DNA from 2 places in the Thioalkalivibrio sp. ALE19 genome. Region 1 is predicted to be linked to the other one. Evidence: predicted binding sites of a transcription regulator. Region 1 holds the regulator's gene; the other holds the start of a gene.

Region 1 (14,420 bases):
GGGAGGTCGCCTGGCGCTGGTAGTCCTGCCGCAGAGCCGTGAGCTGCCGCCGCAGCAGCAGCACCAGCGCAACGGCGAATCCCGCCACGATGGTGGCCAGCAGCGCGATCCCCGCCGCAAGCCAGACCAGTAGATTCTCTCCCATCAACCCGTGCTCCCCGTTGGCTGGCCCGATTGTCGCGTGAAGTCACGGTCCGAGGCCAGTCCGGAGATGCGATGCGACGGCAATCAGGCGTATTCGTCGATCCGCCCGCCCCGGCGCCGTTCGCGTTCGGCCAGGCGTGGCGGTTTTTGCTGGGCCGGGGGGATCCCGGGGCGCAGGATCGGGTCGCGATCATGGTCGTCGCTCAGGGCGTGGCCGGCCACACTGGTGTGCACCGGACGCACGTCGCGAGGTGGCCTGAGGACCGGGTAAAGCGGCCGTACGGAACGGTCGTGCTGGAGCTCGTCCACCATTTTTTTACCTCCCGCACGGTCTGCCCGTGCATCGGTGCGCCGTCCCGCCCGACCGGGCGAATCCGGCGCCGGGCTACAGCTCCCGCAGCTGCGCCCACTCCTCGTCGGAGAGGAGCTTGTTCAGGTCGACCAGAATGGTCAGACCCGCTTCGGTACTGGTGACGCCCTGGATGAAACGGCTGCTTTCGTCGTTGCCGACCTCCGGCGCCGCCTCCACGCTGTCGGGCGAAATTCGCACCACCTCGGACACCGAATCCACCAGGATGCCCACGTTCTGGTCGTCCACGTCGATGATCACGATGCGCGAGGCATCGTCCGGCTCGCGGTCTTCCAGCCCCATGCGCCGACGCGCATCAATCACCGTGACCACGTTGCCGCGCAGGTTGATGATGCCGAGGATGTAATCCGGTACGCCGGGTACCGGCGCGATGTCCGACACCTTCAGCACCTCCTGGACCTGGAGCACGTCGATGGCGTAGGTCTCGTCGGCCAGGCTGAAGGTCACGTACGGAGCGGTATCGGCCTTGGCCATGGATTCAACGTCTTGTGCGCTCATGCTCATCCTCTTGGAGCGGTCGTGTCCGCCGGGACGGACACGCAACATGGATTCTTTTTCAATGTAACGGCCGACGTCCTGGCGGCTTGAATGCCACCTGGTCCGGCCGGTGGTTCACTGCTGACCGGACTCCCAGTCCCCGGCCTCGAGACTGCCGTGCAACGCCGTCAGGTCCAGCAGGGTCGCCATCTTCTCGCGATCCACGCCCGCCAGCCACGGCAGCCGGCGCCGTTCGCTGCGCCAGCGCAACTGCTCGGGATCGATCGTGCGGGTCCCGTGGATCGCCCGGCAGGCCAGCGCGAAGCGCGAGTTCGCGAGGAAGACCACCTGACGCGCGGTATCCGGTTCGTACTCCCGGTCCGACGGCGTCACGATGGCGGCCAGGTCGATCAACTGCACCCGCCCCTGGTTGCTGTCCGCGATGCCCAGATACCAGGGTGAATGCGCCGGCGTCGGGCGGATGTTCAGCTGATCCAGCGGCGTCACGCCTCCGAGGTCCACCAGGGGAGCCAGCAGGGTCAGTGGCCCGGCTTCGATAACCAGGGCCGAAAACGGCTTTTCCGGCCGGGGATACGTCGGACCCGCGGGAGCTTCCGGCGGCGGCGCGGCGGGGCCGGAAACCGGCGCCGGTTCGCTCGCCGGAACCTCCACCGGGGTGTCCACCGGCTCCAGGATATCGTCGCGCATCAGGCTGCGCGGGCCGGCCGGTGCCTCGGCCACCGGTGTACGCGAATCCTGCGCGGACCGTTCCTCCTTCTGCTCGGCGGGGGCCGGCTCTGGCGCATCCAGCAGGTCACCGAAGTAGTCCTCGAGGGCCTGCGGCTCGGCGAGCAGCGGTCCGTTCTGTTGCCGGTGACGGCTCATTTCGCCTTTCTCCTCTCCCCGTGGGTCCGGGGCAGCCGTCCGCCGATGGTTTCCAGCAGGTCGGCATAGGCCAGCACGCCGCGGGCATCCGGGATCATGAAGCAAAGCGGCTGTCCTGCGCTGGAGGCATCACGGAACTTGGTATCCACCGGAATCACCCCGGACCAGACCTCGTCGCCGTACTGCCGCCGCAACTCGGCCAGCGCCTCGTGCGCCGCGCGGGTTCGCCGGTCGAACAGGGTCGGGATGATGCGGTAGTTCAGTTGTGCCTTGCGCGATTTCTGGACCATCGTCAGGGTGTTAATCATGCGTTCCAGCCCCTTCAGGGCGAGGAATTCCGTCTGTACCGGGACCAGCAGTTCGTCGCAGGCCGCCAGGGCGTTCACCATCAGCACGCCCAGCATCGGCGGGCAATCCATCAGGACATAGTCGTAGTCGTCCTGCACGCCCTCCAGGGCATGGCGCAGCACCAGCCCCATGCCGCCCCGCGTACCGAGCTGACGGTCCAGCGTCGCCAGCGCGGTACTCGCGGTCAGCAGATCCAGTCCCGGGAAGGGAGTCTCGCGTATCAGCCCGGCCGGGTCCGGACGCTCCCCTTCCACCGCCTGATTGAACAGTTCGTACACGCCGCGCGTCGCGGTCTCGGGGTCGTGTCCGAAATACGCGGTGAGCGAGCCGTGAGGGTCCATGTCCACCAGCAGCACACGCTGGTCCGGACCGGACAGCAGTCCGCCCAGGGTCACCGTCGTGGTGGTCTTGCCCACCCCGCCCTTCTGGTTGGCCACTGCCCAGATCTTCATGCGACGTCCTCTCGTGGCTACGGCGACGGCACCGCACGCAGCTGTTCCGGTTCCCGTTGTCCGTCTTCGCGCGGGGGAGCCCCGGGCAGCACCACGATCGCCACCCGGCGGTTTTCCGCCCGCCCGGCCGCGGTCTCGTTGTCCGCCACCGGTCGATATTCCCCGTGCCCCAGCGCCACCATGTCGGCCGGGTCCATGCCCTGTTGTTCGAACATCCTGACCACTGTGGCCGCCCGCGCGGCGGACAGTTCCCAGTTGGAAGGATAGACCGCGGTGGTAATCGGCACATTGTCGGTATGCCCCTCGACGTGAATGCGCGCCGCGCGCGGCGCCAGCACCCCCGCGATATCTTCCAGCACGGGCTCCGCGTCCGGGTTCAAAGTGGCCTCGCCGCTGGGGAACAGCAACTGGCTGGTGATCTCGATCTCCAGCCAGTAGGTGTCCCGCGTCACGTCCACCTGTCCGTCCTCGATCATCGGTGCCATCGCCGATTCGATCTCGGCGGCGACCTCGGCGATCTCGTCCAGCAGGCCCTGCAGATCTTCGTCACCGCGCTCCTCGAACAGACCCGAGGCCGCCCGGTCCAGAGCTTGCGGGCCCTCGTCCAGCAGCCCCGGCCGGATGTCGATGGGCGCCAGCGAACGCGGTACGTCCGCGTCCGACGGTGGCGCGACCACACCGGGATCGCCGACCTGGATCGGCTCCAGCTGCCCCGGGGTCCCGAAGGCTTCCACCAGCGAGTCGGACAGCACCCGGTACTTGCCTTCGTCGACCGAGGAGATCGCATACATCACCACGAAAAATGCGAGCAGCAGCGTCACGAGGTCGCCGTAGGGGATCGCCCAGGCTTCGTGGTTGGCTTCCTCCTCCTGATGTTTGCGCCGGGCCATGTTCGTCCTACCCGTGCACGTAGCCGCCGAGCTTGCTCTCGATATTGCGGGGGTTCTCCCCCTCCGCGATCGCGATCAGACCCTCCATCAGCATCTCCTGGTGACGGGAGCGCTCCTGCACCAGTGCCTTCAGCTTGTTGGCCACCGGCAGGAACAGCAGATTCGCCGAAGCGATCCCGTAGACCGTGGCCACGAACGCGGCCGCGATCCCGGCGCCCAGACGATCCGGATCGGTCAGGTTCTGCATCACCGCCATCAGCCCCATGACCGCGCCCACGATGCCGAGCGTGGGCGCATACACCCCCATGCTCTCGAAGACCTTGGCGCCCTGCAGATCGAAGGCCTCGCGGTTGTCCACGTCGGATTCCAGGATCTGCCGGATCACCTGCGGCTCGGTTCCGTCCACCAGCAGCTGCAGCCCCTTGCGGGCGAACGGGTCGCGTTCCTCTTCGGCTACGCTCTCCAGTCCGAGAAGTCCTTCCTTGCGCGCGATGTTCGACCATTCCACCACGCGGCGAATCATCGCGGCGTTGTCGATCGCCGGCGGACGAAAGACCCACGGCAGCATCTTCATGCCGTGCATGAAGACCCCCAGACGCGCCTGCACCAGGGTCGCGCCGAGGGTGCCCAGCACCACGATGATGAACGCCGCGGCATTCCACAGCGCGCCGATCCCGCTTCCCTTGGCGATGCTTCCGCCCAGCACCGCAACGAGCCCCAGGAGAATCCCGATGAGGCTCAGGATATCCATGTCAGCAGAACCCCTTGACCAGGGCCGGTCCAATCTCCGGCAACGGATACACGTGGTCCGTCAATCCGGCCTCGGCGACCGCCGCCGGCATGCCGTACACCACCGAGGTCGCCGCATCCTGCGACCACACCTGGGCCCCGCAACCCTTCAGCGCGCGCACGCCCTCGCGGCCGTCCGCCCCCATGCCGGTCAGGATGATGGCCAGGACCTGGCCGCGCAGCGCATCGACGGCCGATTCGAAGGCCGCGTCCACGCTCGGCTTGTAGATGGTGCCCGCCGGACTCTCGGTCACCCGCACGCGGGTCTGGGAACCGCGTTCCAGCGTCAGCTGCTGGCCACCGGGGGCCAGCAGAGCCGTGCCCGGGCGCAGGAAGTCGCCGTCCACCGCCTGCTTGATGCGGATCGGGCAGATCGCGTCCAGCCGCTCGGCAAACGCCGGGGTGAAGCTTGCCGGCATGTGCTGGACCAGCACCACCGGGAGCGGGAAGTTCGCCGGCAGGTGCTTGAGCACCTCCTGCAACGCCACCGGTCCCCCGGTGGAGGTCCCGATCAGCACCGCGCGCAGGGAACTGAGCGGTGCCGGCGGACGGGCCACCGGCGGCTTGGGCGTCTCGCGCGCGGTTTCGCTCGCCTTGCGGTCCGCAGCCTGCCGGCGTTCCGACACGGGTGCCTCGGTTTTCGGCCGGTCCCCTCCCGGCGCACTGGAGGAACGCGCGCGGCTGCGCGCCAGACTGCGGACCCGCCGGCGCAGCAGGGCACGCGCACTGTCTTCGTCCCCGGCCATGTCGGAGAAGCGTTTGGGCAGAAAGTCAACCGCCCCGGCCTCCAGCGCGTCCAGGGTCGCCTGGGCACCCTCGGTGGTCAGGCTGGAGAACATCAGGATCGGTCGCGGATGGTCGGCCATGATCTTGCGGACCGCCGTGATGCCGTCCATCACCGGCATCTCGATGTCCATGGTCACGACATCCGGGTCCAGTTCCTTCACGGCGTCGACCGCCTTCTGGCCATCCTCGGCCGTACCCACGACCTCGATCCCGATATCCGCGTTCAGGATCTCCGCAATCCGGCGTCGGAAAAACCCGGAATCATCCACCACCAGAACCTTGACCGGCATCCTCAGCCCTCAGCTCGTCGGGCGGCCCGGCGCGCTCGCCCGCTGCCCGGTACCTGATTCACCAGCAGGGTGACCAGGTCCGAGACATCCAGAATGAGTGCAATGCCACCATCGCCGGTAATGGTGGCCCCCGCCAGGCCCTTGACCCCCTGAAGATTCTGGCCCAGAGGCTTGATGACAACTTCTTCCTGCCCCACCAGACCGTCGACCACCAGGCCGACCTTGCGGTCGGCCGCATGGACCACGACCACATGGGCGTTCTCGCGGGGTTGTGGTTCCACGCCGGGCTTCGCCCAGCGCGACAGATAATGGATCGGCAGGGTCTGGTTGCGCACCACAATGACTTCCTGCTCGTCCACGTAATGGGTCTGGGTGAGGTCCAGATCGAGGATCTCGGAGACCGCCGCCAGCGGGATCGCGAAACGGCGTTCGCCCAGGATCACCATCAGCGCCGGCAGGATCGCCAGGGTCAGCGGCAGCTTCACCCGCAACGTCGTGCCGACGCCGACCTCCGATTCGATCTCCACGGTGCCGTTGAGCTGGTTCAGGCTGGTCTTGACCACGTCCATGCCCACGCCCCGGCCGGAGACATCCGAGATCTCGGCCTTGGTCGAAAAGCCGGCCATGAAGATCACGTTGAAGGCCTCGCGGTCGGTCATGCGCTCGGCCATCGCGGGCTCCATCAGCTCCTTTTCCACCGCCTTGCGGCGTAGCGCATCCGGATCCATGCCACGTCCGTCGTCCTTGATGATCAGGGCGATATGGTCGCCCTCCTGGGCGGCCCCGAGGACCACCGTGCCGCGCCGCGGCTTGCCGGCCGCCTCGCGCTCGTCGGGCATCTCGATGCCGTGGTCCACCGCATTGCGCACCAGATGCACCATCGGGTCCGACAGGGCCTCGACCAGGTTCTTGTCGAGGTCGGTCTCCTCGCCAAAGATCTCCAGATCGATTTCCTTGCCCAGGTTACGCGACAGATCACGAATCACGCGCGGAAAGCGATTGAAGACCTTCTTCACCGGCTGCATGCGGGTCTTCATCACCGACGCCTGGAGATCCGAGGTCACCAGCGCCAGCGAACTGATCGCCTTGCCCAGTTCATCGTCCACGTGCTCGGAGCGCAGCATGCTGAGCCGGTTGCGCACCAGGACCAGCTCGCCCACAAGGTTCATGATCTCGTCGAGCCGCTCGGTATCCACGCGCACCGAGGTCTCGCCCTGATTTCCGCCACCGCCCTGGCCGCCTCCGGCACCCCCGCCGGCGGCACCACCTCCGGAAGCGCCGCCGCGCCCACCGCCGGAGGCGGGCGCCGGCCCGGAACTTTCCGCCTTCTGTTCCTTCCCGGCCGCGCCCCCGGGCGAGGCTGCCGCCGGTTCTGCGGCAGGCGCGGTGTCCGCGTGTTCGGTGCCGCCGGCCCCGGCGGCGGACGCCGAACCTTCCGGAAACGGTTCCGCAGCGGCGGACGGGCCCGGCTCGGCCGGCTCGGCCGGCTCGGCCGGTTCGGCCGGCGCGGTCGGTGGGCCGGCTCCTTTCGCCTGCAGTTCGTCGAGCAGGCTCTCGAACTCATCGTCGGTGATCTCGTCGTCGCCACCACCCGCGTCACCGCCATCCGCGGCCGCGACCTCCGGGGCCGACTCCGCTGCCGTGCCCGGATCCACCGGCTTCGGTGGCTGGTCTCCGTGCAGGCTGTCCAGCAGGGCCTCGAACTCGTCGTCGGTGATCTCGTCCCCGGCACCCACGCGGACTTCGTCATCGCCCGGCGCGTCATCCGCTGCCGGCTCCGGCGCGGACGGCGACTCGGCCGCTTCCTCCAGCGCCTCCGACGGCCAGTCGTCGGCCGTCGCCGGCGCTGCCTCCCCGGCCGGGGCCGCGTCCGGCGTTTCTTCCGCGACCGGGGCGGCTTCGTCCCCGCCGCCGACGGGGACCGTTTCGTTGCGGGCCATGCGTCGCAGGGTGTCGACCAGATCTTCGGGCGCCGGCGTCGGCTCCTGGCCGTCGCGCAGCTCGCCGAACATCACGTTGAGGGTGTCCAGCACCCGCAGCATGGTGTCCATGAGCTGGCCGTCCACCTGGCGCTCGTGATTGCGCAACAGGTTGAAGACGTCTTCGGCGTTGTGGCACACCGTCACCAGCGGGTCGAGCCCGAGAAAACCGGCCCCGCCCTTGATGGTATGGAAACTGCGGAAGACCGCATTCAGCAGATCGGTATCGTCCGGATGCTGTTCCAGGTCGATCAGCTGTTCGTTCAGGCCTTCCAGCAGCTCCCCCGCCTCGATCAGGAAGTCCTGGAGGATTTCGTCGTTGGGGTCGATGGCCATGCGGTCTCTCCGTTCCGGTGACTCGAATCGTCGGCAGATGGCTGCCGGTGCAAGGGGATCCCGGGACGGACCCTAGAACCCCAGGCTCGACAGCAGATCGTCCACCTCGTCCTGTCCTTGAACGACATCCGTGCCGGAATCTTGAGTGTGGGGCACCGCGGGTCCATGCCCGCGGCGGTCCTCCTCGCGCGCGGTTTGTTCCGCCTCCGGGGCCTGTTCGGCCGCCGCCCGGGCATCCTTCTCCAGGCGCCCGGAAGACAGGCGGATCAGCGAGACCAGGCTTTCCTCCAGATCCGTGACCAGACGGATGACCCGCCGGATCACCTGCCCGGTGAGATCCTGGTAGCTCTGTGCCATCAGGACCTGTGACAGCAACCGGCGCAGTTCCTCGGTGTCCTTGCCGGTCTGTTCGAAAAATGCATCGAGTTCGCGCGCGAACTCGCGGAATTCCTCCACCGACAGTTCGCGGTTGCGGAACCGGGTCCATTTTTCGGTGAGTTCCGCGGCACGCCCGGCGAACGCCTCGGCAATCGGCAGGGACGATTCCACCGCATTCAGGGTTTCGTGCGTGGCCTGTTCGGTCTGGGTCACCACGTAACTCAGACGCTCGCGCGCATCCGGAATCTCGTCCTGCGCCAGCTCGACCAGACGCGAATCGCCCCGGAAGCTCTCCAGTGCCTCGTGCAGTTCGCGGGTCAGCTTGCCCAGTTCGTCGAACAGTTCGCGTTCATAAGGCCGCGCGAGCTCCTGGATCAGGCGGCGCGAAGCCTCCTCGTCACCGCCTTCCAGAGCGCCCACCAGCTCCCGCGCCAGCGCGAGCCGGTCTTCCCCGGAGGCATTCTCTTGTTCGGTCATCGGGTCTCTCTTGCCGTGTCAGCCGGTCGCGGTATTCAGCCTTTAGCTTCAATACGTTCGAAGATCTTTTCGATCTTCTCCTTGAGTGTCTCGGCCGTGAAGGGCTTCACAATGTAACCGTTCACGCCGGCCTCTGCCGCCTCCACGATCTGATCGCGCTTGGCTTCGGCCGTGACCATCAGCACCGGCAACGATTTCAGCCGCTCGTCCTTGCGCACCTCGCGCAGGAGGTCGATGCCCGGCATGTTGGGCATGTTCCAGTCGGTGATCAGAAAATCGAAGTCGCCGTTCTGCAGCATCGGCAGGGCGGTGCTCCCGTCGTCGGCCTCCATGGTGTTGTTGAAGCCAAGATCCCGCAGGAGATTCTTGATGATGCGCCGCATCGTGGAGAAGTCGTCCACGATCAGGATTTTCATACCCTTGTCCACAGTTCGCTCCGGGAATGTGTTTGAACCTTAGAATATCTGCAGGGACTCGACGTCTTCGAGCCACGAGCCCAGACGCGCCCGCAGACGGTGCACCGCCTGGCTGCGGATCTGGCTGACGCGCGATTCGGTCACGTCCAGCACGGCACCGATCTCGCGCAGGTTGAGTTCTTCGGTGTAGTACAGGTTGAGCACCAGTCGTTCGCGCTCGGGCAGATCGCCCAGTGCGTCGGCCAGTTCCTCGCGGAACTCCCCGGCCTCGATGCGCCGCGACGGGGACTGCTCCTGCCCTTCCAGCACGCGATCCGCCTCGCCCTCCGGGCCGCCCACCTCGTCCAGCGCGAACAGATGGGCACCGGCATGATCATCCAGCATCTGGTAGTACGTTTCCACCGGGACGCCCAGCTCCTCGGCGATCTCCGGGGCGCGGGCGGCGCGGCCCTCGCGGGCCTCCACCGTCTGCATCGCCTCGGAGATCCGCCGGCTGTTGCGGTGCACCGAGCGCGGCGTCCAGTCGCTGCGACGCAGCTCGTCGATCATCGCCCCGCGGATGCGGATCCCGGCGTAGGTGGCGAAGGTCGCCCCCTGGCCGCCTTCGAACTGCCGCGCGGCCTCGATCAGCCCCACCATGCCCGCCTGCACCAGGTCATCCACCTGAACCGAGGCCGGCAGCCGGGCCATCAGGTGATGGGCGATCCGATTCACCAGCTCGACGTGGTCCGCGACCAGCTGGTCCGGTCCGCCGGTCCCCGCCCGGGCGTATCCTGCAAGTCTGTTCTTTGGCGTGTTCATGCGCTTTGCAGCATCCTTTCGACGAAGAACCCAACTCCCCCGCTGGCGCCGCGGGCCACCGGCCAGCCGTCGACCTTGCGCGCCAGCTCGAGGAACGCCCGTCCCGCCGGGCTGCCCGGGGACTGCTGCACCACCGGCGCCCGTTTCTGCACCGCCTGGCGCAGGGCATCATCCAGCGGAATCACGCCCACCAGATCCAGTATGACCTCCGGCAGATAGGTGGAACAAACCGCCTGCAGCTTCTGCATCACCCGTTCCGCCCCGGCTCGGCCCTGCACCATGTTCGCGACCACGCGGAACCGGTTCACGCCATGATCCCGATGCAGGACCTTGATCAGCGCATAGGCGTCGGTCATCGATGCCGGCTCGTCGGTGACCACCACCAGGGTCTCCTGCACGGCCTGACAGAAACTGGTCACCGACTCCTGCAACCCGGCCGCGGTATCCACCACCAGTACGTCCAGCGGTCGCGTATACATGCTGAAGGCCTGGATCAGACCGTGATGTTCCGGCCGGCTCAGGTTGGCCATGGTCGCGATCCCGGACGCGGAAGGCACCACGCGGATTCCCTCCGGGCCCTCGATGATCACGTCTTCCAGATCCTCGACGTCCCCGGTCACCAGGTCGTGCAGCGTCCGCTGCGGACGCAGGCCCAGCAGTACATCGACATTCGCGAGCCCCAGATCCGCATCGAACAGCATGACCTCGCGTCCCAGACGGGCCAGTCCGACCGACAGGTTGACCGAGACATTGGTCTTGCCGACCCCGCCCTTGCCCGAGGCCACCGCGACCACCTTCAGGGGCTTAGTGTTGTGTGACATGACGTCCCTTCAGCACCGGTTGAATCATTTCCAGCGGGGCGGGCTCCTCGCCCGCGGCCGGCTCGTCCGCGGATCGCGGTCGCCGCGCCTCGCGTTCCGTCGCCTGGCGCCGCCGCCAGGCCTGCATCGCCTCGTCGACCCAGGCATCGGCCGCCCCGTGCTCGGGTTCCTCCTGTAGCGCCAGGCGGGTCAGATGTCCGGTATCCACGCGATGGAAGTCCTCGGCGATGCGCTGGCCGTCGCTCATGAACGCAACACCCAGCGGCTGGTCCAGCAGTACCGAAAGCACCTCGCCCAGCTGTTCCGCCTCGTCCAGCTTGGTCAGTACCAGGGCCGAGGGTTCCGTGGGGGCAAATGCCTCCAGCACCCGCCGCAGGGCCATCCCCTGGGTGGTGGCCGCGATCACCAGCCAGGTCTCCGCGCGCACGTCGGCGGGCATGTCCGTCAGCAGGGGTTCGCGCGGGGCGGTACGCGGCGACTGTCCGGCGGTATCCACCAGGATCAGGTGCCCGCTGCCCGCCGAGCGCCGCGCCATCTCGCGCAGCTCGGCCTCCGTCTCCACCACACGCACCGCGGTTCCCGCCATCTGGCCGAAGGCCTGCAACTGCCGCGTCGCGCCGATGCGCTGCGCGTCCATGGTGACCAGGGTGACCGAATCCGGCCCCATGCGGCGGATCTGGCGCAGTGCAATCCGGGCAATGGTGGTGGTCTTGCCGACCCCGGTCGGTCCCTCCAGCGCGAGCACCCCGCCCTCGTCGAGGATCGAGGCGCGCGCGGTGACGATGGCACCCGACAGGCGTGCCCGCAGGCGCTCCCATGCCTCCTCCGAGCTGTGATCGTCGAGGATGCTGCCGGCCAGGCTGCGCGCCAGCGGCTCGCGGAAGCCCAGATCCATCAGCCGCGCCTTGCATTCGGCCGCCAGTGGATGCCGCGCCGCCCAGCGGGCCTGCTCGTTCTCTTCGTACTGCCGCGTCAGCAGACTGCGCAGATCCCGCAGTTCCTGACGCATCGCGGACACCTCGGGGTCGGTGGGCCATTGCGGGGCCGGCCGCTGCCGGGACCCGGCAGCCGATCCCCCGCCGGCGGAAGCCGCCGCGGGCTCCGGCGCGCGCGAGTGCTCACCACGTGGCGCCGATTCATCGCGCACACCCTGGCGCATCGATTCCCGGGCGGAGCGTGCCCCGCTGCCGGCGTCGTCCTGCCGCGGGGCACCCCGGCCGTCACCCTCTGCCGTTCCGGCGGGCTCCTCGCCGCCATCGAGGGCCGCGACCACCTCCAGCCAGCCGTCGACCCGGCGGCTGGACAGGATCACGGCGTCCTCGCCCTGCTCCTCGCGGACCTGGCGCATCGCGTCGCGCATGTCCCGTGCCCGGTATCGTCTGACATTCATCGTTCGCTCTCCCGCCGATCGTTGACTGGTGCTTCAGGCCATGCCCGTTCGCACATCACGCCGACTTCTTGTCTGCTTCATCCTGTCCCACCGTGGCCACCACCCGGATCCGCCGGTTGTCCGGGATCTCGGTGAATGCGAGGACGGTCAGGTTGCGCACCGCGCCCCGCAGCCACCCGGCGATCCAGGAGCGGATTTCCGGGGCCACCACCAGCACCGCCGGCTGTCCCGCCGCCTCCTGACGCTGGGCGGCCTCGCCCACCGATCGTTGCAGGCGTTCGGCCAGGCCCGGCTCCAGTCCGACGGTGTCGCCATTGCTGCCCTGCAGAGACTTATGCAAGAGCTGTTCCAACGAGGGGTCGAGGGCGATCAGGGGCAGTTCCTCCTCCGGTCCCACCAGGTCCTGGACGATGGAGCGCGACAGGGCGACCCGCACTGCGGCGGTCAAAGTGCCGGGATCCTGACTCTTGGCACCCTCCTCTGCCAGGGTTTCGGCGATCGTGCGCAGATCGCGGATGGAGACCTGTTCGGCCAGCAGGTTCTGCAGCACCTTCAGGATCACGCTCAGCGACAGCGTCTTCGGCACCAGGTTTTCCACCAGCTTGGGCGAACGCTGCGCCAGCTGGTCCAGCAGGTGCTGGGCCTCCTCGTGGCCGATCAGCCGGTGCGCGTTTTCGCGGAACACCTGCGACAGATGGGTCGCGATCACCGTGGACACGTCCACCACGGTGTACCCCGCCCCCTGCGCCTGTTCGCGGTTTTCCGGGTCGATCCACAGGGCATCCAGGTTGAACGTCGGATCCTTGGTCGGCGTCCCCGGTACCTCGCCGAAGACCTCGCCCGGGTTGATCGCCAGCTCCTTGTCCGGGAAAACCTCGGCCTCGGCGACGGTCACGCCCAGCAGGGCGATGCGGTAGGTGTTCGGACTCAGTTCGAGGTTGTCGCGGATATGCACCGGCTGCAGCAGGAAGCCCAGCTCCTGCGACAGCTTGCGGCGCACACCCTTGATCCGCCCCATCAGCTGCCCGTCCTGGGTCCGGTCCACCAGCGGGATCAGGCGGTAGCCGACCTCCAGCGACACCAGGTCCACCGGCGGCACGTCTTCCCAGGACAGCTCGCGGTTCTCCGGCGAGGGTTCCTGCTCGGCCTCCGGCAGACGCTCCACCTCGGCCGCCTCCTCGCGACGCTGGCGCGACATCAGATAGCCACCCCCGGCGGCCAGCGAGGCCAGGCCGAGGAACACCGCATTGGGCATCCCCGGCACCATGCCCAGCGATGCGATCACCCCGCCGACCACGTACATCACGCGCGGGTTGGAGAACATCTGCCCGACCACCTGCTGGCCCATGTCCTGGGTGGTGGACACCCGCGTCACGATGATGGCCGTGGCCGAGGACAGCACCAGCGACGGGATCTGCGCGACCAGCCCGTCGCCAATGGTCAGCAACACATAGTTGGTGGCGGCATCGCCGATCGACATCCCGTGCTGCAGGGCGCCGATGGTCAGTCCGCCGATGATGTTCACGAACAGGATCAGGATCCCGGCGATGGCGTCGCCGCGCACGAACTTCGAGGCCCCGTCCATGGAACCGTAGAAATCGGCCTCCTGGGCGATCTCGTCACGCCGCCGGCGCGCCTCCTCCTGCGTCAGAAGTCCCGCATTGAGGTCGGCGTCGATCGCCATCTGCTTGCCCGGCATGGAGTCCAGGGTGAAGCGGGCGCTGACCTCGGACACGCGCCCCGCGCCCTTGGTCACCACCACGAAGTTGATGATGATCAGGATCGCGAACACCACCAGGCCGACCGCGTAGTTGCCGCCGACCACGAAGTCGCCGAAGGCCTGGATGACCTGCCCGGCCGCGTCCGTCCCGGTGTGCCCTTCCAGCAGGATCACCCGGGTGGAGGCGATGTTCAGCGCCAGACGCAGGAGCGTGGCCACCAGCAGTACCGTGGGAAACACCGCGAATTCCAGCGGCCGCGGGGTGTACACCGCGACCATGATCACCACCAGCGACAGCGCAATGTTGAAGGTGAACAGCACGTCCAGCGCCACCGGCGGCAGCGGCAGCACCATCATCGACAGCATCGCGATCAGCAGCAGCGGGGCGCCCAGCCCCCAGCGGCCCATGCCGCTCAGGCGATCGAGGAAGCTCATGCGTCATCCTCCCGGCGCCGGCCGTGGCGTCCCTGGTGGGGATCGAGATATTCGTCCGGCACCGGCAGGTCGTCCGGCATGTCCACGCCCTGGTCGGCCCGCTTGAGCTGATACACGTAGGCGAGGATGCGCGCCACGGCCACGAACAGGCCGTCGGGAATCTCGCGGTCCAGGTCGGTGGTGAAATACAGTGCGCGCGCCACCTTCGGTGCCTCGACCCGAATGATGTCGTGCTC
Region 2 (17,666 bases), on a different contig from region 1:
ATGCCCGCCCCCGAGGATGCGCGGATCACGCAGCGCTGGACCGGCATGCGCGCCGTCTTTCGCGACCGCCTTCCGCTGGTGGGCACTTCGCGCATGGACCGCCGGGGCCGGGTCATGCTCACCCTCGGGCACGGTTCACGAGGCCTGCTCTATGCACCGATCAGCGGCGAGCTGGTAGCCGACCGCCTGCTGGACCTGCCGGAACCGCTGGAGCAGAACGTGGCCCGACGCCTGTCGCCGCAACGGGTCGCCTAGTCCGCCCAGGCCACCGCATTGCGGCCCTGTCCCTTGACGCGGTACATCGCCTGGTCGGCCGCCGCGATCAGGTCGGCCAGGGTCTCCCCGTGTTCCGGATAGAACGCCACGCCGATACTCGCGGTCACCACCACCGCAATACGCTCCCCGTCGTCCAGGGTCAGCTCCCAATGGGTATCGAAGACGCTGCGGATCCGCTCGATCAGCGGATGCACCTCGTCGCGAGAAGTCAGCGTCCCGGTCAGCACCAGGAATTCGTCACCGCCCAGCCGGACCAGCAGATCCTCGGCACGCAGGTGCGCCGCCAGATCCGCGGACATGCGGCGCAGCAGCTGATCACCGACGGCATGGCCGTGTTCGTCGTTCACCGGCTTGAAGCGATCCAGGTCGATGAACACCATGGCCAGCTGCCCCCCGTCGCGGCGGGCTCGGGACGTCATGCGGGGAAACGCCCGTTCCATCGCCGCGCGGTTCGCAGCCGCCGTCAAAGGGTCCTGCCAGGCCAGGGTGTGCAGACGCTCCTCGAGCTTGCGCCGCGCGGTCACGTCCAGCGCATGCCAGACGACCGCGGCACGTCCCTCGAAATGCGCGGCAATGGGGCGCACGCGGGCCTCGAACCAGCGCTGCCCGTTTTCGCAGCCATCCCCGGCGAGTTCCGGCTCCGACCGTCGCGCCGGATGCAGCACACCGGGATCGAGGAGGTATTCGGTCTCCTGCAGGGCCCCCTCGTCCAGCGCCCGCCGCACGACTGCCAGGAACTGGCGGGCCACCGCCTCGGGCAGGAACTCCTCGATGCCGTGCCCCACGATCGACCCCGACCGCGTCCGCCCCGACGCGTCCGCCTCCCTGGCCCCCCGACTATCCCCAAAGGCCCGGTAGATCATCCCGTCCTCCCCCAGCACCAGGGCATGACCGGGCATGGCTTCGAACAGCGCCTCCTGAAGGTCGCGGGCCTGGGCGAGCGCTTCGAACAGCATCCGGTTGTCGTGCACGTCCACCAGGATCAGCAGCATGGCCCGATCCTGCTCCCACGGGATCGGCACCCAGCGCAGCAGATGAAAGCGCCAGTGGCCGTCCGCCATGCGCACGCGCACCTGGCGCCCGGCCGGATCCGGATCTTCCCTGGAAAATACCAGCCCGTTGGGCAGCAACGGGATATCGTCCGGATGGAACAGTTCGAGGTCTTTCACGGAGGTGCCGTCGACCGGGGATTGTCCGGTCGCGCGGCGAAACGCGGGGTTGGTCCAGAGGACCTGCGTGTCCCGGACCACCAGAGTGGCGTCCTCCAGGTTGGCGACCAGCGTATGGTACTGGCTCAGCAGGCGCGCGCGATCGCGCACATGCCCGCTCACGCGCCAGGTCAGTCCGCCCAGTGCAAGGGTGCCAAGGATCCCGAAGGCCCACCAGGCCGGCGGCCTGGAGGTCGGCATGGCCTCGGGCACCGGGCGCGCCAGCAGGACCCATTCGCCACCGGCAAAGCTGACCGTCTTACGCCACTCCGCCGGCCCTTCGGCAATCCCGTCCGGATCATGGAACACCTCGCCGCGGTGCCCGGTCCCGTCTCGCCCCTGCAGTGCAAACTTGAGCGCGCCGGGAGTGCGGCCGAACCCCGCGCGCGCCAGTACCCGTTCGAAATCCACCGCCACACTGGCCATGGTAAATCCGGGATCCGTTTGCCGGGCCTCGTCCAGCGGGTCGCCCGTTTCTTCCGGACCGACCGGACTGCGGACCAGGAGGCCGGTCCCGCCCTGTGCCAGCTCCCAGGGTCCGGCGACGACGGTCTCTCCGGTTTCCATGACCCGACGGAAGGACGCCGCCTGCTCCGGATGGCTGGCCACGTCGAGACCCAGGGCATCCACATTGCCCTCGCGCGGGTAGACAAAATCGATGCGGGATCCCGCCAGTAACGTGAGCGAGCGAATGACTTCCGGGTCCCGACGGTACAGCCGGTCGGCCATGCGCTCGAACTCGTCGCCATCCAGGTGCGGGCGTGCCTCGACATAGGCGGAGAGACCAACGGTGGCGTGCACCAGGCTGTTGATCACGCTTTCCAGGCGCGTACGCTTGCTGGCCACCTCGCTCGCCAGGTTCGCCTGATGCCGCTCGGCCAGCTGATGCTCCCAGGCACGGTCGGCCAGCAGAAACATCCCGGCGAAGATCAGCATCGCGAGCAGCCCCGACACCACCGACGTGGCGGCAAAACCGCCCGTCCGACCTTGTGCTGTCCCGTCCGTCCCGGCGGTCGGGGCCTCTCCTGCGGCGCTGTCGCCCGGTATCCCGCGCATGTCCGCCCCCTTCGATCCGAACCCCACACCCCCACTATGCCCATTCACCCGGGGGCGCGTAATCCCCGGAGGATGAAAATGGTCATGGGAGGCTGAGAAAGCTCGTCCGCGACAGGCGGAAAAGACGACAATGGTGGGGACGGCCGGACTCGAACCGGCACGGCCTTGCGGCCGGCAGATTTTAAGTCTGCTGCGTCTACCTGTTTCGCCACGCCCCCGCAGACGCGGCGGATGATACCGCGTCAATCGGCGGAGGGCATTCCTTCCTCACCGGCGGCGAATTCCGCCAGCGGCAGCGGGACGTGTATCGACGCCGCCATGGCCCGCAGCAGTTCCACTTCCGCGGTCCGTACCTGCCCCCCGTGCGTCACCGTCGTCAGCATGGCCCGCACCAGCCGCTCCTTGTCCGCCATGCGCAGCGCATCGAGGGTATCCAGTACCCGGTCGAGGACGCCGGCCCACGCCCGGCTCCCTTCGGATTCGGTCCAGGCTTCGGGGAAATCCACCGCGGCAGGCGCCGCTCCCTCGATGCGCTCGATCCCCGCCGCCAGTGCGGCGCGTCCGGCGTCCGGGTCCCCGGGATGGCCATGACGCGCAAGCACGGCAAGCAGGAACCGGGCCTCTTCGTGGTGCCGGTCCAGTCGCCCATGTCCGCCGGCACCGTCCTCACCGGGCTTTCCGGCATCCATCAGGTGCCGGTTGAGCAGACGCCCCAGGGCATATTCGAATGCCGAAACCCGGCCATCCGCATGGATCAGGCGTTCCACCAGTTCCTGCAGCTGCTCGCGTTCCTCGCGCGGGTGCCGGCGCAACACCGGGAAGGCCATCTCCAGCAGCGGAATCCGCAGGTCGTCGCGCAGTTGCGGCACCATCTCGAGCAGCTGGCCGACCCTGCGCTCGCTGTCGCCGCCGCGTTTCTCCGCGACCATCAGGCGCTGTTGCTCGCGCACTTCGGGGTCGGCATTCATCAGGAGATACAGGATCACCTCGGCCGCCCAGCCATCGCTGTGGGCGGCCTGTTCCAGCGGCCCCGGCATCGAGGCCATCAGAATCCCGGCACCCAGTATCTGCGCCAGCCCGGGATCGGCAATGCCGTCCACCAGGCGGTCGGCATCCAGGGGCAGCCCCCCGGGGCCCCGCTGGTCTTCCTTTTCCTGCTGCTCGGCGGCTGCCTCGGCCGCGGCCTGCTCGGCCTCGGCTTCTTCACGCATGCGCCGGGCGACCTCCTCCAGCTCGGACGGATCGAAACCCGGTTCGATCGCTCGGATCCGCTCCTCCAGCGGCGGGTGCGTCGCGAACATGCGCCCGAGCCCCCCGCTGGCGAAGAGCATGTGCCCCACTTCTTCGGAGTCCGCATCCAGGCGGGCATGACGTGCGCCGATCTTCTTCAGGGCCCCGGCGATGCCGTCCGGCTGCCGGGTGAACTGCACGGCCGAGGCGTCCGCCAGATACTCGCGCTGGCGTGAAACCGAGGCCCGGATCCAGCGGCCGAAGAACAGGCCGATATAGCCCACCACCAGCAGTGCCAGCCCCGCGGCCATCAGGCCGGCGGCATTGCGGCTGTCACGCGAGAAACGCATGGCGATCAGCACGCGCTGCCCCACCAGCGCGAGCACCAGGATCCCGTACAGGATTCCGATCAGACGAATGTTCAGGCGCATGTCGCCATTGAGGATGTGTCCGAATTCATGGGCCACGACGCCCTGGAGCTCGTTGCGGTTGAGGGTTTCCAGGGCTCCCCGGGTCACCGCGATGGCCGCGTCACCCGGCGCATGCCCCGCGGCAAAGGCATTGATGCCGCTTTCTTCCTCCAGCACGTAGATCTCCGGTACCGGCACCCCGGAGGCGATCGCGATTTCTTCGACCACGTTGACCAGGCGTCGGCGCAGCGGATCCCGGGTGTCCGGCTCGACCCGCGTGCCACCCAGCTCCCGGGCGACCTGGCCACCCCCGCCCCGCAGTGACGACGCCCGGTAAAGGCTGGCGCCACCGATCAGGACGATCGTGAACAAGGTCACCCAGAACAGGAGATCGAGATTGTTCCGGACCAGCTTGTCCAGCTGCAGGGGCTCGCCCGGCTGTGCCGATGGATCGTGGCCCAGAAACAGCAGGGCGATCGCGTTCATCGCCACCACGATGGCCAGGACGGCCAGGGAAAACAGGACCAGCAGGACCCGGGTGCGGCGATGCGCCCGGTCCTGGTGTTCGAAAAAGTTCATGGTCGGGCTCGCTTACTGGAAGTTGACCTCGACCGCCTCCCGGCGCTGCGGATCCTCGATTTCCAGCAGCTCGGCGCGACGGAAACCGAAGTTGTTCGCGATCAGGCTGTTGGGGAACATCTCGCGCAGGATGTTGTAACTCATCACCGCGTCGTTGAATGCCTGCCGCGCGTAGGCGATGCGGTTCTCGGTGCTGCTGAGCTCCTCGGAGAGCTGCATCATGTTTTCGTTCGCCTTGAGGTCGGGATAGGCCTCGGACAGTGCGAACAGACGCCCGAGCGCGCCGGACAGACCCTGTTCGGACTGCGACAGCTCGCGCATGGCCTCGGGGTTGGATGGATCGGCCGCCGCCTTCTGCAGGCTGCTCTGGGCCTGATTGCGGGCCTCGATCACCGCTTCCAGGGTGTCCTTTTCGTGGGCCATGTAGCGATCCGCGACCTTCACCAGATTGGGGATCAGGTCATACCGGCGGTTGAGCTGCACATCGATCTGCGCGAACGCGTTCTGATAGCGATTGCGCGACGTCACCAGGCGGTTGTACGTCCACACCCCCCAGATCACCAGGAGGATCACGATCCCGAGCAGGACCCATTCCATGTCGCTTCTCCCATGCTTGTAACGAGGTCTTGGCAGTGTACGCGTTACGCCGCCCACTCGCGAGCGCGACGCGCGGACGCGGGACGTTTATCCTTGGCGGACATACACTCACTCGGGCGGCGGCTCTCATGAATCTTTCGTCCCTGCTGGGCATGATCGGCGGCGTCGTGCTGTTCGTCAGCATCATCGCCTTTACCAGCCAGGACCTGCTGGTGTTCCTCAACCTTCCCGGCCTCGGCATCGTGCTCGGAGGGACCCTGGCGGCCACCCTGCTCAGCTACCCCCTGCACGAGCTGGTGCGGGTGTTCCGTCTCGCGGCCACGGTCATCCGCGACGAGCGCTACGACGTCACTCAGGACATGGAGGAGATCGTCGAGGTCTCGCGCCTGTGGTTCGCACAGAACCTGGCCCGGGTGCAGGAACGGCTGGAGACCCTGCGCAACCCCTTCCTGAAGACCGGGGTGCAGCTGGTGATCGACGACACCCCGATGGAAGACGTGTCCGACCTGCTGCACTGGCGCCTGGCACGGCTGCGCGCACGCGAACTCGCCGAGGCCCAGGTCTATCGCACCATGGCCACCTACGCCCCGGCCTTCGGCATGCTGGGGACCCTGCTGGGCCTGATCAACCTGCTGCTGACCACCGACACCGACGACTTCGCGGTGATCGCGGTGAACCTCGGCATTGCCCTGATCACCACCTTCTACGGCATTCTGCTGGCCAACCTGGTGTTCCGGCCGATCGCCATCAAGCTGGAACGGCGTACCGAGGAACGGGTGGTGGTCATGACCATGGTGCTGGAGGGCATCATGCTGATGCGCAAGGGCCGCACCCCCGGCTACATCCGCGAGACCCTGCGTTCGTTCGCCGAGAACCACCACGATGAAATCCGGCAGGCACCGTCCGTCGCGGAAGACGAAGCGGAGAGCGGCGGACGCTGAACCATGGCCACCCACGGCGAGCCGCAATCAACCCCGTCGGCCCGGGAGCCCACCCGCGAGGGAGACCATGTCCTCCCGCGGGAGACGCTCGCAGTGGAGACCGGACGCAGCGGGGAAAGCCTGCGCGAGGACGAACACGCCTGGATCCTGACCTACCTCGACGTACTGACCCTGGTGATCGTGGTCTTCGTGATCATGCTGACCTTCGCCGAGCCGCGGGACGAAAGCATCCGTGCCGCCGATGACGACCCGGTGGAGCTGGTCTATCGCGACCTCTCCAACCTGGTCGATCCGCGCCTGTTCCGGCTGTCACCCGAGGCCCCGGAAGTGCCGCCCGGACCGGTCGAAGACCCGCCGCTGGCCGCCGATCCGCCCTCGCCCGTGGCGACCCCGGCGGACGACCCGCCACCGGAGGCCGACCCCGAGGCGGTGCGTGACATGCGCGACCGCGCGCCGGAGGGCGTCGAGGTCATCGAACAGCCCGGCAGCATCGAGCTGCGGATCCAGGACGACATCCTGTTCGCCACCGCGCAGGCCGACCTGGCCGCCGACGGGCAGGCGTTGCTGGACGACCTCCTTCCGCTGCTGGAAGAACATGAGGGTCGCGTGACCATCGAGGGCCATACGGACAACGTGCCCATTGCGACCCCGCGCTTCCCGTCGAACTGGGAACTCTCCTCGGCGCGTGCCAGCGGTGTGGTGCGTTATCTCGTCGACCGCGGCATCGACCCCGGCATCCTGCAGGCGGTCGGCCACGCGGACACCCGCCCGGTGGCCGACAACGACACCCCGGAAGGGCGTGCGGAGAACCGCCGCGTATCCATCGTGCTCGAAACCCCTGCCGATTCCTGAGGCCCGGATCAGGCGACCTCGCCGGCAGCGTGACCGGAGGCCCAGGCCCACTGGAAATTGTGGCCCCCGAGATGCCCGGTGACATCCACCACCTCGCCGATGAAATAGAGCCCCGGGTATCCCTTTGCCTCGCAGGTGCGCGACGACAGGGCGCGGGTGTCCACGCCCCCGGCCATGACCTCCGCACGGGCATAGCCCTCGGTCCCCGACGGCGTGAACACCCAGGGCTGAAAACGACCGGCCAGCGCGGCCAGCTCGGCGTCGGAGAACCGCTCCAGCGGCCGCTCCGCCACCTGCGGATCCAGCCAGTGCCGGGCGACCCGCCGGGTGAGCCATTCGCCCAGCACCCGACGCAGCTGGCGCTTCGGCGTCTCTTCGCGCGCTGCGCGCAGCCCCTGTTCCAGGGACTCGCCGGGGAAGAAATCCACCGTCACCGATTGCCCCGGCTGCCAGTACGAGGAAACCTGGAGGATCGCCGGACCGCTCACGCCCCGGTGGGTGAACAGCACATTCTCGCGAAAGCCCGCATCGCCCGCCTCGGCCACCGCGTCCAGCGCAATGCCGGACAGCGCCTCGACCGCCGCGCGTGCGTCACCGTCCAGGGTCAGCGGAACCAGCGCGGGCCGCGTCGGCTCCAGCGGGATATCCAGCCGTTGCGCCAGGTCCAGGCCGAAGCCCGTGGCGCCCATCCGCGGGATCGGATAGCCGCCGGTCGCGATCACCAGGGACTCGGCCTCGATGACCGCGGACGGCGTGCGCAGGCGCCACGGCGCCTGATCGGATACAACCTCCACGGGCGTGGACGTCCGCAGGGTCACCCCGGCCGTGGCGCATTCGTCCAGCAGCATGCGCACGATGTCCTTCGACGAATGGTCGCAGAACAGCTGACCGAGCTTCTTCTCGTGATACGGGATCCCGTGCGCCGCCACCAGGGCCACGAAATCCCAGGGCGTGTAGCGCGCCAGGGCCGATTTCACGAAATGCGGATTCGCGGAAAGGAAGTTCTCCGGCCCGCAATCCATGTTGGTGAAGTTGCAGCGGCCGCCCCCGGACATCAGGATCTTCTTGCCGGCCCGGTCCGCGTGATCCAGAAGGACCACGCGGCGCCCGCGCGCTCCCGCCACCGCCGCGCACATCATGCCCGCGGCCCCGGCCCCGACCACCGCGACATCGAAGATTTCCGTCGTTTCATTCATGGGGCGGCATTCTACCGGAGCCGCGCGCGGGTGACCGGCGGCACGCTGCCCCTTGATTGTTCTATACTGGAAAAGGAGCACGTAGCAGGCGCCCGGCTGTATCCATGCGCCCGACCGGGCACCGACCCGGGCCCGGCCTCCCCGCATGGACCGGCCGACGGCCAACCTCGACAGGAGCGACCCATGATCAACGGGATCGGACCCAATCCGGCCGCGATGGCCAGCCAGGCGGCGGCCGTGAATGCCAGCCAGAACACGGACCAGAACCGCGCCCCGGGGGCCCAGCAGCCGGGCTCGGCCCAGGCGAACCAGGCTGCGCCCGGGGCACAACAGACCCAGCCGGGGCAGGCCGCGGCGATCGGCGCCAACCAGGGCGGAGCCGGCCCGTCGGCTCAGGCCGCCGACACCCCCTCGGCCGCGCGTGGCATTGCTCAGGCCAGCGGCACCCAGGAGGCGAACGCCGCGGGCGGGGCCACGGCCGCCGGTGCCATCAACGGGCCCGAGGGCGGTAACGCCGTCAGCGCCACCGACGAGGCAAGCAGCGTCGGCGGTGCTTCCGACAACGGTGACGCCCGATCCGCCGAACTCGCAGCCCGCGAAGAGGAGCAGGCGGCCGAGAACAACCTGGCCGCCACCCTGATGCCCGACGGAACCATGGACAACCGCGGCATCAACACTGCGGGCTCCACTCTGGACATCCAGGTCTGACCGCCCGGCCCAGCTGATCGCGCCCGCCCTGCCGCGGCGGGTCGCCCGCATCACCCTCCACCACCGGACGGGTGACAAACCTCATACGCGGAAGCGCCGGGTCATCTCCTGCAGCTCGCGCGCCAGGCGCATCAGTTCCGCTGCCGAATCGCTGGCCTGGCTCGCCCCCTCGGCGTTCTGCTCGGCCTCCTCGGTCACCGTGGTGACATTGCGGTTGATGGTCTCGGCGACCTGGCTCTGCTGCTCGGCCGCGCTGGCGATCTGGTCAATCATCTCGGTGATCGACTGCACCGCCTCGCGGATGTCCTCCAGCGCCGAACCGGCCTCGCCGGCCTGATCCACGGTCGCGCGTGCCCGTTCCTCGCCGGCCTGCATCACCTCCACGGCATTGCGCGTGCCCCCCTGCAGGGTCTCGACCGTGCGCCGGATCTCCTCCGTGGATTCATGCGTACGCGACGCGAGGGCCCGTACTTCGTCGGCCACCACCGCGAACCCACGTCCCGCCTCTCCGGCACGCGCGGCCTCGATCGCGGCATTCAGCGCCAGCAGATTGGTCTGTTCGGCGATCTCCTGGATCACCTGCAGTACCTTGCCGATGCTCTCCGAATCCTGCTCGACCCGCTGGATTGCCTCCGCGGCGCGATGCACCTCGGAGGCCAGCTGCTCGATCCCGGTTACGGTCCGCTGCACGACCTCCTGGCCACTGCGCGTGGATTCCAGCGAGCGGTGCGCCGCCTCGGTCGCCGATTGCGAGTTGCGGGCCACGTCCTGGGCCGTGGCGCTCATCTCGTTCATCGACGTGGCCACCTGCTCGATCTCCCGACGCTGACGATCCCCGCCTTCGCGCGTGCGGTCGGACACGTTCGAGACCTCTTCGGCCGCCGAAGTCAGCTGCCCGCTGGAACCGACCACCGCGCCGATCAGGGAACGGAACTGTTCCATCACGTCGTTGAACGCCCGGGCCGCGCGCCCGACCTCGTCATCGCCGTGCACGTCCAGCCGCCGGGTCAGATCGCCCCCGCCCCCGGCGATGTCACGCAACCCTTCCGTCATCTCGGCCAGGGGCTGCGTGACGAAACGCCGGATGAACAGAAAGATCGCACCCAGCAGCGGCAGGCTGACCAGGATCGCGAAGCCGAACAGCTGGATCCCGAAATTCGTCGCCCCCTCGTGCACCTCGGTCATGTCGAGACGCATGGACGTGGCCCCGATCACCTCATCTTCTTCCGCGGCCCCGTGACACGCCATGCAGTTGCGTCCCAGGTATTCGCGATGATTGCGGATCGGTTTCACCACGCGCAGCTCGTCGCGCTCGCGATCCACCTCGACAAAGGGTTCTCCGGTATCCAGGACCTCGCGCTCGACCGCATCACGGGGTTCGCTGTCGGCCGTCCCTTCGCCCCACTGCTCGGTGACCGACGCGGCGCGGATCGCGCGCAGGTCGCGAACATCGCCCATTTCCTGGATCTGATCCATGAATTCGTGGCGCGAATCCATGGTGCCGGTAATCATCAGGGTCGTCAGTCCGGCCCAGGTCATCTCGTGCAGACTGCCGGCAAAATGCCCGGCCTGCTCCTGGGCGGTGTCACGCTGCTCCAGCACCGCCCATCCGATCATGCCGGACCAGACGAAGACCAGGATCAGCCAGATGACGCCGAGCAGCCTCAGCCAGATGGGAAGGTCGTACAGGCGACGCAGCATGCAGTTACCCCGAGGTCATGGATTGCGGGCGCCCGGATTCACCGGCGCCTCCATCCGGGTTTTCGGCCGTTCGGCCCCAACCTTGAATGCCCGAAGGGAGCGCCGAACCCCCCGGCAGGCACCCCACAAACGAAAAGGCCCGCCAGCATAAAGCCGGCGGGCCTGCAATCGAAGATGGAGGCTGGGCCCGGAATCGAACCGAGGTACGCGGATTTGCAGTCCGCTGCATCACCACTCTGCCACCCAGCCGGGGCAAGGCTTGTTCGACGGTCATGGATGCCGCCGAAACAGAAAGCCCCGGCGGTGCCGGGGCTTCGGGAAATCGTTTGGAGCGGGAAACGAGATTCGAACTCGCGACCCCAACCTTGGCAAGGTTGTGCTCTACCAGCTGAGCTATTCCCGCCCGTCGACAGATGCGTATTCTACAGACAGCGCCGGCTTCGTCAACACCGGATCCGAAAAATTCGTTCAGGCGTCCCGGGCCGCGGCCAGCATGTACTGCACCATGGACACCAGCGTCAGCACCGCCGCCAGGTACAGCAGCCATTCCCCGATCAGGAACAGCGACAGTCCCGCCACCGGCTCGGCCCACAGCAGCAGAAAGATGGCCACCATCTGCGCACTGGTCTTGAACTTGCCGATCCAGGAAACCGCCACCTTCGCGCTGGTCCCGACTTCGGCCATCCATTCCCGCAGTGCCGAGATCGCGATCTCGCGACCGATGATCACGATCGCGGCCAGCGCCAGCCCCACACCGGGGTTGTGGTCCACCACAAGCACCAGCGCGGCAGCGACGATCAGCTTGTCCGCCACCGGATCGAGAAAGGCGCCGAAGCGGCTGGTCACCGACCAGCGCCGGGCCAGATAACCGTCCAGCCAGTCGGTCACCGCGGCCAGCGCAAAGATGATGGCCGCCACGATCCCCGCCGCCGGCATCGGCAGCGCATAGAAGGCCCCGATCATCAGCGGGATCATCACGATACGCGACCAGGTCAGCCAGGTGGGGAGTCGTGGAAACATGTCGGATCAGGCCTCGTGGAACTGGTCGTAGATCGCCTGCGCCAGGCGACGATTGATGCCGGGCACCTTGGCCAGCTCGTCGACCCCCGCGCGGGAGACCCCGCGCAGCCCGCCAAAGTGCTTGAGCAACGCAGTGCGACGCTTGGGCCCCAGACCGCGAACCGACTCCAGGGTGGACTCCTTGCGCGCCTTCGCCCGCCGCGCCCGATGACCGCTGATCGCGAAACGATGGGCCTCGTCACGGATCTGCTGAATCAGGTGCAGTGCACTCGAATGGGGCGGCAGTATAGAAGGCGCCTCCACCCCGCTCAACACCAGGGTTTCCATGCCGGGCCGGCGTTCTTCGCCCTTGGCCACCCCGACCACCCGGATGTGATCCAGCCCCAGATCGGCCAGCACGTTCAGCGCCTGGGTCACCTGCCCCTTGCCCCCGTCGATGAACAGGATGTCCGGTTCCCGGCCCTCGCCCTTTTTCAGGCGCGCGAAGCGACGGCTCAGCGCCTGGTGCATCGCGGCATAGTCATCGCCCGGCTCGATCCCTTCAATGTTGAAGCGCCGGTAATCGGACTTGATCGGCCCTTCCGGCCCGAACACCACGCAGGATGCCACGGTGCCCTCGCCGCGGGTGTGCGAGATGTCGAAGCATTCCATGCGCCGCGGCGGCGCCTCCAGTTCCAGCTCTGCGGTGAGCGCATCCAGGCGCGCGGTCTGCCCGGCCTGACTGGCCAGCCGGGTCTTCAGGGCCTGCTCGGCATTGCGCTGCGCCATGTCGACCCAGCGGGCGCGTTCGCCCCGCAGCGACCACGCCAGCCGCACGCGTGCCCCGCGGCGTTCGCCAAGCAGGGTTTCGAGGGCCTCGGCCCCCTCGGGTTCATGCGACAGCAGCACCTGTGGCGGGGGCTCGCGTTCGGCATAGTACTGCGCCAGCACGGCCGCCATGATCTCGTCGTGATCCGCCGCCTCCGGCACGTCCGGGAACAGCTCGCTGTTGCCCAGGTTCTGGCCATTGCGTACGAAGAACACCTCCACCGCGAAACTCCCGCCCGACTGCGCCAGGGCGATCACGTCGGCATTGCCCTCGCCGCCGGCGACAAACTGCTGCTGCGAGATCTCGCGCAGCCGGCCGATCTGATCGCGCAGGCGCGCCGCCTTCTCGAACTCGAGTGCGGCCGAGGCGGACTCCATGCGTTCCATCAGATCACCGATCACCGCCTCGCTGTCACCCTCCAGGAAACGCACGCTGGCCTCGACGTCGCGGGCATACTCCTCCGGTGAAATATAGTCCACGCAGGGGGCGGTACAGCGACCGATCTGGTACTGCAGGCACGGCCGACTGCGATGCGCGAACACGCTGTCCTCGCACTGGCGCACCTGAAACAGCTTCTGCAGCAGTGCGAGACTTTCGCGCACCGCCCCGGCCGATGGATAGGGCCCGAAATAGCGCACGCCCTTTTTCTTCGCCCCGCGATGAAACCCCAGACGCGGATACTCGTGGCCGGAAACAAAGATATAGGGATAGCTCTTGTCATCGCGCAGCAGCACGTTGTAGCGCGGCCGGTGCTGCTTGATGAGATTGGCCTCCAGCAGCAGCGCCTCGGATTCGGTGTGCGTTACCGCGATGCGGATGTCCGCGATCTGCCGCACCATCGAACGGATGCGCGGACCGCGGTCATCCCCGCCGCGGAAATAGCTGGTGACGCGGCTGCGGAGGTTGCGGGCCTTGCCCACATAGAGCACCTTCCCGTCCACGTCCAGCATCTGGTACACGCCGGGCGAACGGGTCAGGTTCTCGAGGAAGGGTTCGGGGTCGAATCCGGTCTCTGGCGCGCTCATGGCGCTGTCAGGATACCTGTTCACGGATGCGGGCGAACAGCGTCCGGAACATCGCCGGGGTCAGGCGCCCGGTCTGGGTGTTGTAGCGCGAGCAGTGATAGGAGTCCACCAGCACGATGTCGTCATCCAGCCGGTGCTCCGCGGCGTGGGCAAACGGGTGCCGGGCAAGTGCCAGCCCGCGCGTGCGCAGCACCGCATCGTGGGCGACCTTGCCCAGCGCCAGGATCACGCGCGGACGAACCCCGGCGATCTCCGCCGCCAGGTAGCCGTTGCATTCGCGGATCTCGGCGGTGGTCGGACGGTTCTGCGGTGGCAGGCATTTCACCGCATTGGTGATGCGGCAGTCGAGCAGCATCAGGCCGTCATCGGCCCGTTCGCTCTCGGGCGCGCTGGCAAATCCGTATTCGTGCAGGGTGGCGTACAGCAGGATGCCGGCATAATCGCCGGTGAACGGCCGCCCCGTCGCGTTGGCGCCGTGCATTCCGGGGGCGAGCCCGACGATCAGCAGGCTTGCATCCGCCGGTCCGAACGACGGCACCGGAGCCGCATGGTAGCCGGGGTACTCCGCACGCACCTCGTCGAGGAACTGTGCCAGGCGGGAACAGCGCCGGCAGTCGGGGGCGAACCCCCCGGGCGGTTCCGGGGACGGCGCCCCCTCCGCGGGGTTACTCACCCCGCTCCCACTCGCTGTAGGGGTGGCGCGCCAGTTCGGTGTTGTAATATCGCGGATCGTGCGAGACCTCGTCGCCGAGCCAGTCCGGGCGCGGGAATTCGGCGTCCGCATCGTCGAGTTCCAGCTCGGCGACGATCAGCCCCGCATTCGCGCCGTGGAATTCGTCCACCTCGAACACCCAGCCGTGGTGATCGACCCAGTGGCGGGTCTTCTCCACCTGCGCTCCGGCAAGGGTATCCAGCATTGTGTGTGCTTCGGCTTCCGGAACCGGGTACTGGTATTCGTCGCGCTCCACACCCAGGGTCGCGCTCTTGATGTTGAGGTTGGCGGCCCCCGACTCCACCCGAACGCGGATGGACGCCCGGTCGTTGCCGCACAGGTAGCCCTGGCGCATGTAACAGGAACGGTGCGCCTGCTCGCGCCAGCCGTCCCCTGCCAGCAGGAACTTGCGTTCGATTTCGCGTCCCATGTCGGTGTTTCCCCTACATGCGGATCAGGGCCGAGCCCCAGGTGAAGCCGCCGCCGAAGGCCTCGGTCAGGATCAGGTCCCCGCGCTTGATGCGTCCGTCGCGTACCGCCGTGTCCAGCGCCAGTGGCACCGAGGCCGCCGAGGTGTTTCCGTGTCGATCCACGGTGACCACCACGTCATCCATGGACATGTTCAGCTTCTTCGCGGTGGCCTGGATGATGCGGATGTTGGCCTGATGCGGGACCAGCCAGTCCAGTTCCGACTTGTCGATCCCGTTGTGCTCCAGGGTTTCGTCGACGATCTGGTCCAGGGTATTGACCGCCACGCGGAACACCGCCCGGCCTTCCATGCGGATAAAGTCCAGATCGGGGTTGTCACCCGGCTGCGAAATCCCCCCCGGGACTTCCAGCAGGGACCGGTGCTGGCCGTCGGCATGCAGATGGGTGGAGATGATGCCGGGATCCGTGGACCGCGAGAGAACCACCGCGCCGGCACCATCGCCCCACAGGATGCAGTTCGAGCGGTCGGTGTAATCGGTGATGCGCGACAGCGTCTCGGCCCCCACCACCAGCACGTGCCGTGGCCCGCCATTGCGCATGAAACGGTCGGCGGTCGCGAGGGCGTACACGAAGCCGCTGCACACCGCCTGGATATCGAACGCCGGGCAGCCACCGATGCCCAGCTTGGCCTGCAGGATACAGGCGGTGCTGGGGAAGATCTGGTCGGGCGTCGTGGTCGCCACCAGGATCAGGTCCAGGTCGGAGGCCTTCAGGCCGGCTGCATCCAGAGCACGCTGCGACGCCTGCAGCGCCAGATCCGAGGTCAGCTCCTCTTCCGCGGCGATGTGCCGCTCGCGGATCCCCGTGCGCTCGCGGATCCAGGCGTCGGAGGTCTCGACCATGGATTCCAGTTCCTCGTTGGTGAGGATGCGCTCGGGGAGGTAGCTCCCGGTTCCGGCAATACGGGCGTGGTTCACTCCGGCGTCTCCTGCCGCAGCAGCCGCTCCAGCTGCTTGTCGATGCGGGTCGCGATATTGGCCTCGGCCTCGATCCGCGCGATGCGGATGGCATTGGCGAAGGCCAGCGAATCCGCGCTCCCATGACTCTTGATGACGATGCCCTGCAGCCCCAGCAGCGAGGCGCCGTTATAGCGCCGGTGATCGAACCGCTGGCGCAGTCGGCGCAGCACCGGCAGGGCCATCAACCCGGCCAGACGCGAGTACAGCGAGCTGCGGAACTCGGCCTTCATGTTGCTGGTGATCATTTTCGCCACGCCTTCGCTGGTCTTCAGCGCGACGTTGCCGACGAAGCCGTCGCAGACCACCACGTCGACGTCACCGCAGTAGACATCATTGCCCTCGACAAAACCGACGTAGTTCAGTGAGGATTCCTCGAGCATGCGCCCGGCTTCGCGCACGCGGTCGTTGCCCTTGATCGCCTCCGAGCCGATGTTCAGCAGACCGACCCGCGGGCTGTCCAGGCCGTCCACGGCCTTCGCCAGCACCGACCCCATCACCGCGAACTGATACAGGTGCTCGGCCTCGACATCGACGTTGGCGCCCAGATCCAGCATGTGGGTATGGGCGTTCATCGACGGCAGGGCGGTGGCGATCGCCGGCCGGTCGATCCCGGGCAGGGTCTTGAGCACGTAACGCGCGGTGGCCATCAGCCCGCCGGTGTTACCGGCGCTCACGCAGGCCTGGGCCTCGCCCTTGCGCACCTGGTCGATGGCGACCCGCATGGAGGAGTCGCGCTTGGTCCGCAGGGCGACGGCCGGCAGTTCCTCCATGCCGACCACCTGGGACGCATGGACGATCTCCACCCGATCGCGCTCGGACGCGTTCCAGTCCTCCAGTTCCGGCTCGATGACCTCCCGGTCACCGACCAGCTGAAGCCGGAAATCACCCTGCCCCTTGAGGGCCCGCCGCGCTGCCGGAAGCACCACGGACACGCCGTGATCGCCGCCCATCACATCCAGGGCGATGGTGTAGCTGCTGCTCATGCCGAGTACCGTTGTGGCTGCCGGAACCGGGGCTCCCCGGAAACAACGGGGCCACGAGGCCCGTTACCCCGTGGCCCCCGCATGTCCTGCAATTCAGTCTTCGTCGTCGTCGACTTCGACCGGCTGCTGCACGACCTGACGGCCGCGGTAGAAACCATCCGGCGTCACGTGATGCCGGCGATGGATCTCGCCCGTGGTCGGATCGGTGGACAGGGTCGCGCCCTTGAGCCCGTCGTGGGAACGGCGCATGTCGCGCTTGGAACGGGTCTTGCGGCGTTGCTGAACGGCCATGATGAATCTCCAGATTGAAGCCAGTTGGTACGGATAGCCCGTAAAACGGGCGGCAGTATAGCGTTTCACCGCGGCGAATGCCCGCCCCGGTACCTGCGGTCGGGTCAGGAGTCGTCCCCGCGGCCGGCGAGGTCGTCCTTCAGCCCGGCCAGCACCGCAAACGGATTCTCGCGTCCCTCGCCCTCGGCGAATTCGTCCGTCCGACCGGTGTTGCAGTCCTCGTGGCGCGGCACCAGCGGCCAGGCCAGCAGGACCTCTTCCTCCACCCAGTCGCGCGGGCGCAACAGGCCCTCGGCATCCAGCTCGATGAAGTCGTCACCGGCGTCGAGGCCCTCGATGGATCCCTCCAGCGGCACCAGCACCGCGTCCGGCGTCAGGCGAAAACGCCAGGCCATCGGCTGCAGACAGCGCTGACACTCGTGCCACAGCTCGCCCTCGATGGTCCCGGAGAGCCGCAACTCGCCCAGCGCCCCCCGCCGGATCTCGAAACGCGCCGCTACATGCAGCGGATGGCCCTCCAGCGACTCGGCACGCAGACGCGGCAGATCGCCGGCCACGAGCGCGTCCATGACGAACTCGCGTTGCTGGACGCGGGGCTGCTGCGGATCAAGTGAGGCGGGGACGC

What was found. The regulator FliA, encoded in region 1, starts transcription of late flagellar genes. The targets are predictions, from matches to a motif close to GCTAAAGTTNNNNNNNNNNCNGCCGATA.
Region 2: the regulator FliA is predicted to act here: its motif matches at 10,815-10,842, upstream of F787_RS0101480 (methyl-accepting chemotaxis protein).

Annotation. Positions count from the first base shown of each region.
Region 1 is NZ_AUAG01000011.1:43,876-58,295, reverse strand. It holds gene F787_RS0105920 (DUF2802 domain-containing protein) at 1-145, opposite strand, end outside; gene F787_RS0105915 (hypothetical protein) at 229-456, opposite strand; gene F787_RS0105910 (chemotaxis protein CheW) at 530-988, opposite strand; gene F787_RS0105905 (chemotaxis protein CheW) at 1,127-1,876, opposite strand; gene F787_RS0105900 (ParA family protein) at 1,873-2,676, opposite strand; gene motD (flagellar motor protein MotD) at 2,694-3,566, opposite strand; gene F787_RS0105890 (flagellar motor protein) at 3,574-4,317, opposite strand; gene F787_RS0105885 (chemotaxis response regulator protein-glutamate methylesterase) at 4,319-5,431, opposite strand; gene F787_RS0105880 (chemotaxis protein CheA) at 5,434-7,746, opposite strand; gene F787_RS0105875 (protein phosphatase CheZ) at 7,819-8,601, opposite strand; gene F787_RS0105870 (chemotaxis response regulator CheY) at 8,637-9,017, opposite strand; gene F787_RS0105865 (RNA polymerase sigma factor FliA) at 9,057-9,818, opposite strand; gene F787_RS0105860 (MinD/ParA family protein) at 9,815-10,639, opposite strand; gene flhF (flagellar biosynthesis protein FlhF) at 10,623-12,029, opposite strand; gene flhA (flagellar biosynthesis protein FlhA) at 12,085-14,184, opposite strand; gene flhB (flagellar biosynthesis protein FlhB) at 14,181-14,420, opposite strand, start outside.
Region 2 is NZ_AUAG01000002.1:53,728-71,393, forward strand. It holds gene mnmD (tRNA (5-methylaminomethyl-2-thiouridine)(34)-methyltransferase MnmD) at 1-255, shown strand, start outside; gene F787_RS0101440 (diguanylate cyclase) at 252-2,540, opposite strand; tRNA gene F787_RS0101445 (tRNA-Leu) at 2,672-2,758, opposite strand; gene F787_RS0101450 (M48 family metallopeptidase) at 2,783-4,759, opposite strand; gene F787_RS0101455 (LemA family protein) at 4,772-5,356, opposite strand; gene F787_RS0101460 (motility protein A) at 5,485-6,297, shown strand; gene F787_RS0101465 (OmpA family protein) at 6,391-7,149, shown strand; gene F787_RS0101470 (NAD(P)/FAD-dependent oxidoreductase) at 7,158-8,345, opposite strand; gene F787_RS0101475 (hypothetical protein) at 8,529-9,053, shown strand; gene F787_RS0101480 (methyl-accepting chemotaxis protein) at 9,135-10,754, opposite strand; tRNA gene F787_RS0101485 (tRNA-Cys) at 10,930-11,003, opposite strand; tRNA gene F787_RS0101490 (tRNA-Gly) at 11,082-11,157, opposite strand; gene pgsA (CDP-diacylglycerol--glycerol-3-phosphate 3-phosphatidyltransferase) at 11,223-11,774, opposite strand; gene uvrC (excinuclease ABC subunit UvrC) at 11,781-13,607, opposite strand; gene F787_RS0101505 (uracil-DNA glycosylase) at 13,615-14,280, opposite strand; gene F787_RS0101510 (CYTH domain-containing protein) at 14,273-14,749, opposite strand; gene F787_RS0101515 (beta-ketoacyl-ACP synthase III) at 14,763-15,725, opposite strand; gene plsX (phosphate acyltransferase PlsX) at 15,722-16,750, opposite strand; gene rpmF (50S ribosomal protein L32) at 16,844-17,041, opposite strand; gene F787_RS0101530 (YceD family protein) at 17,146-17,610, opposite strand.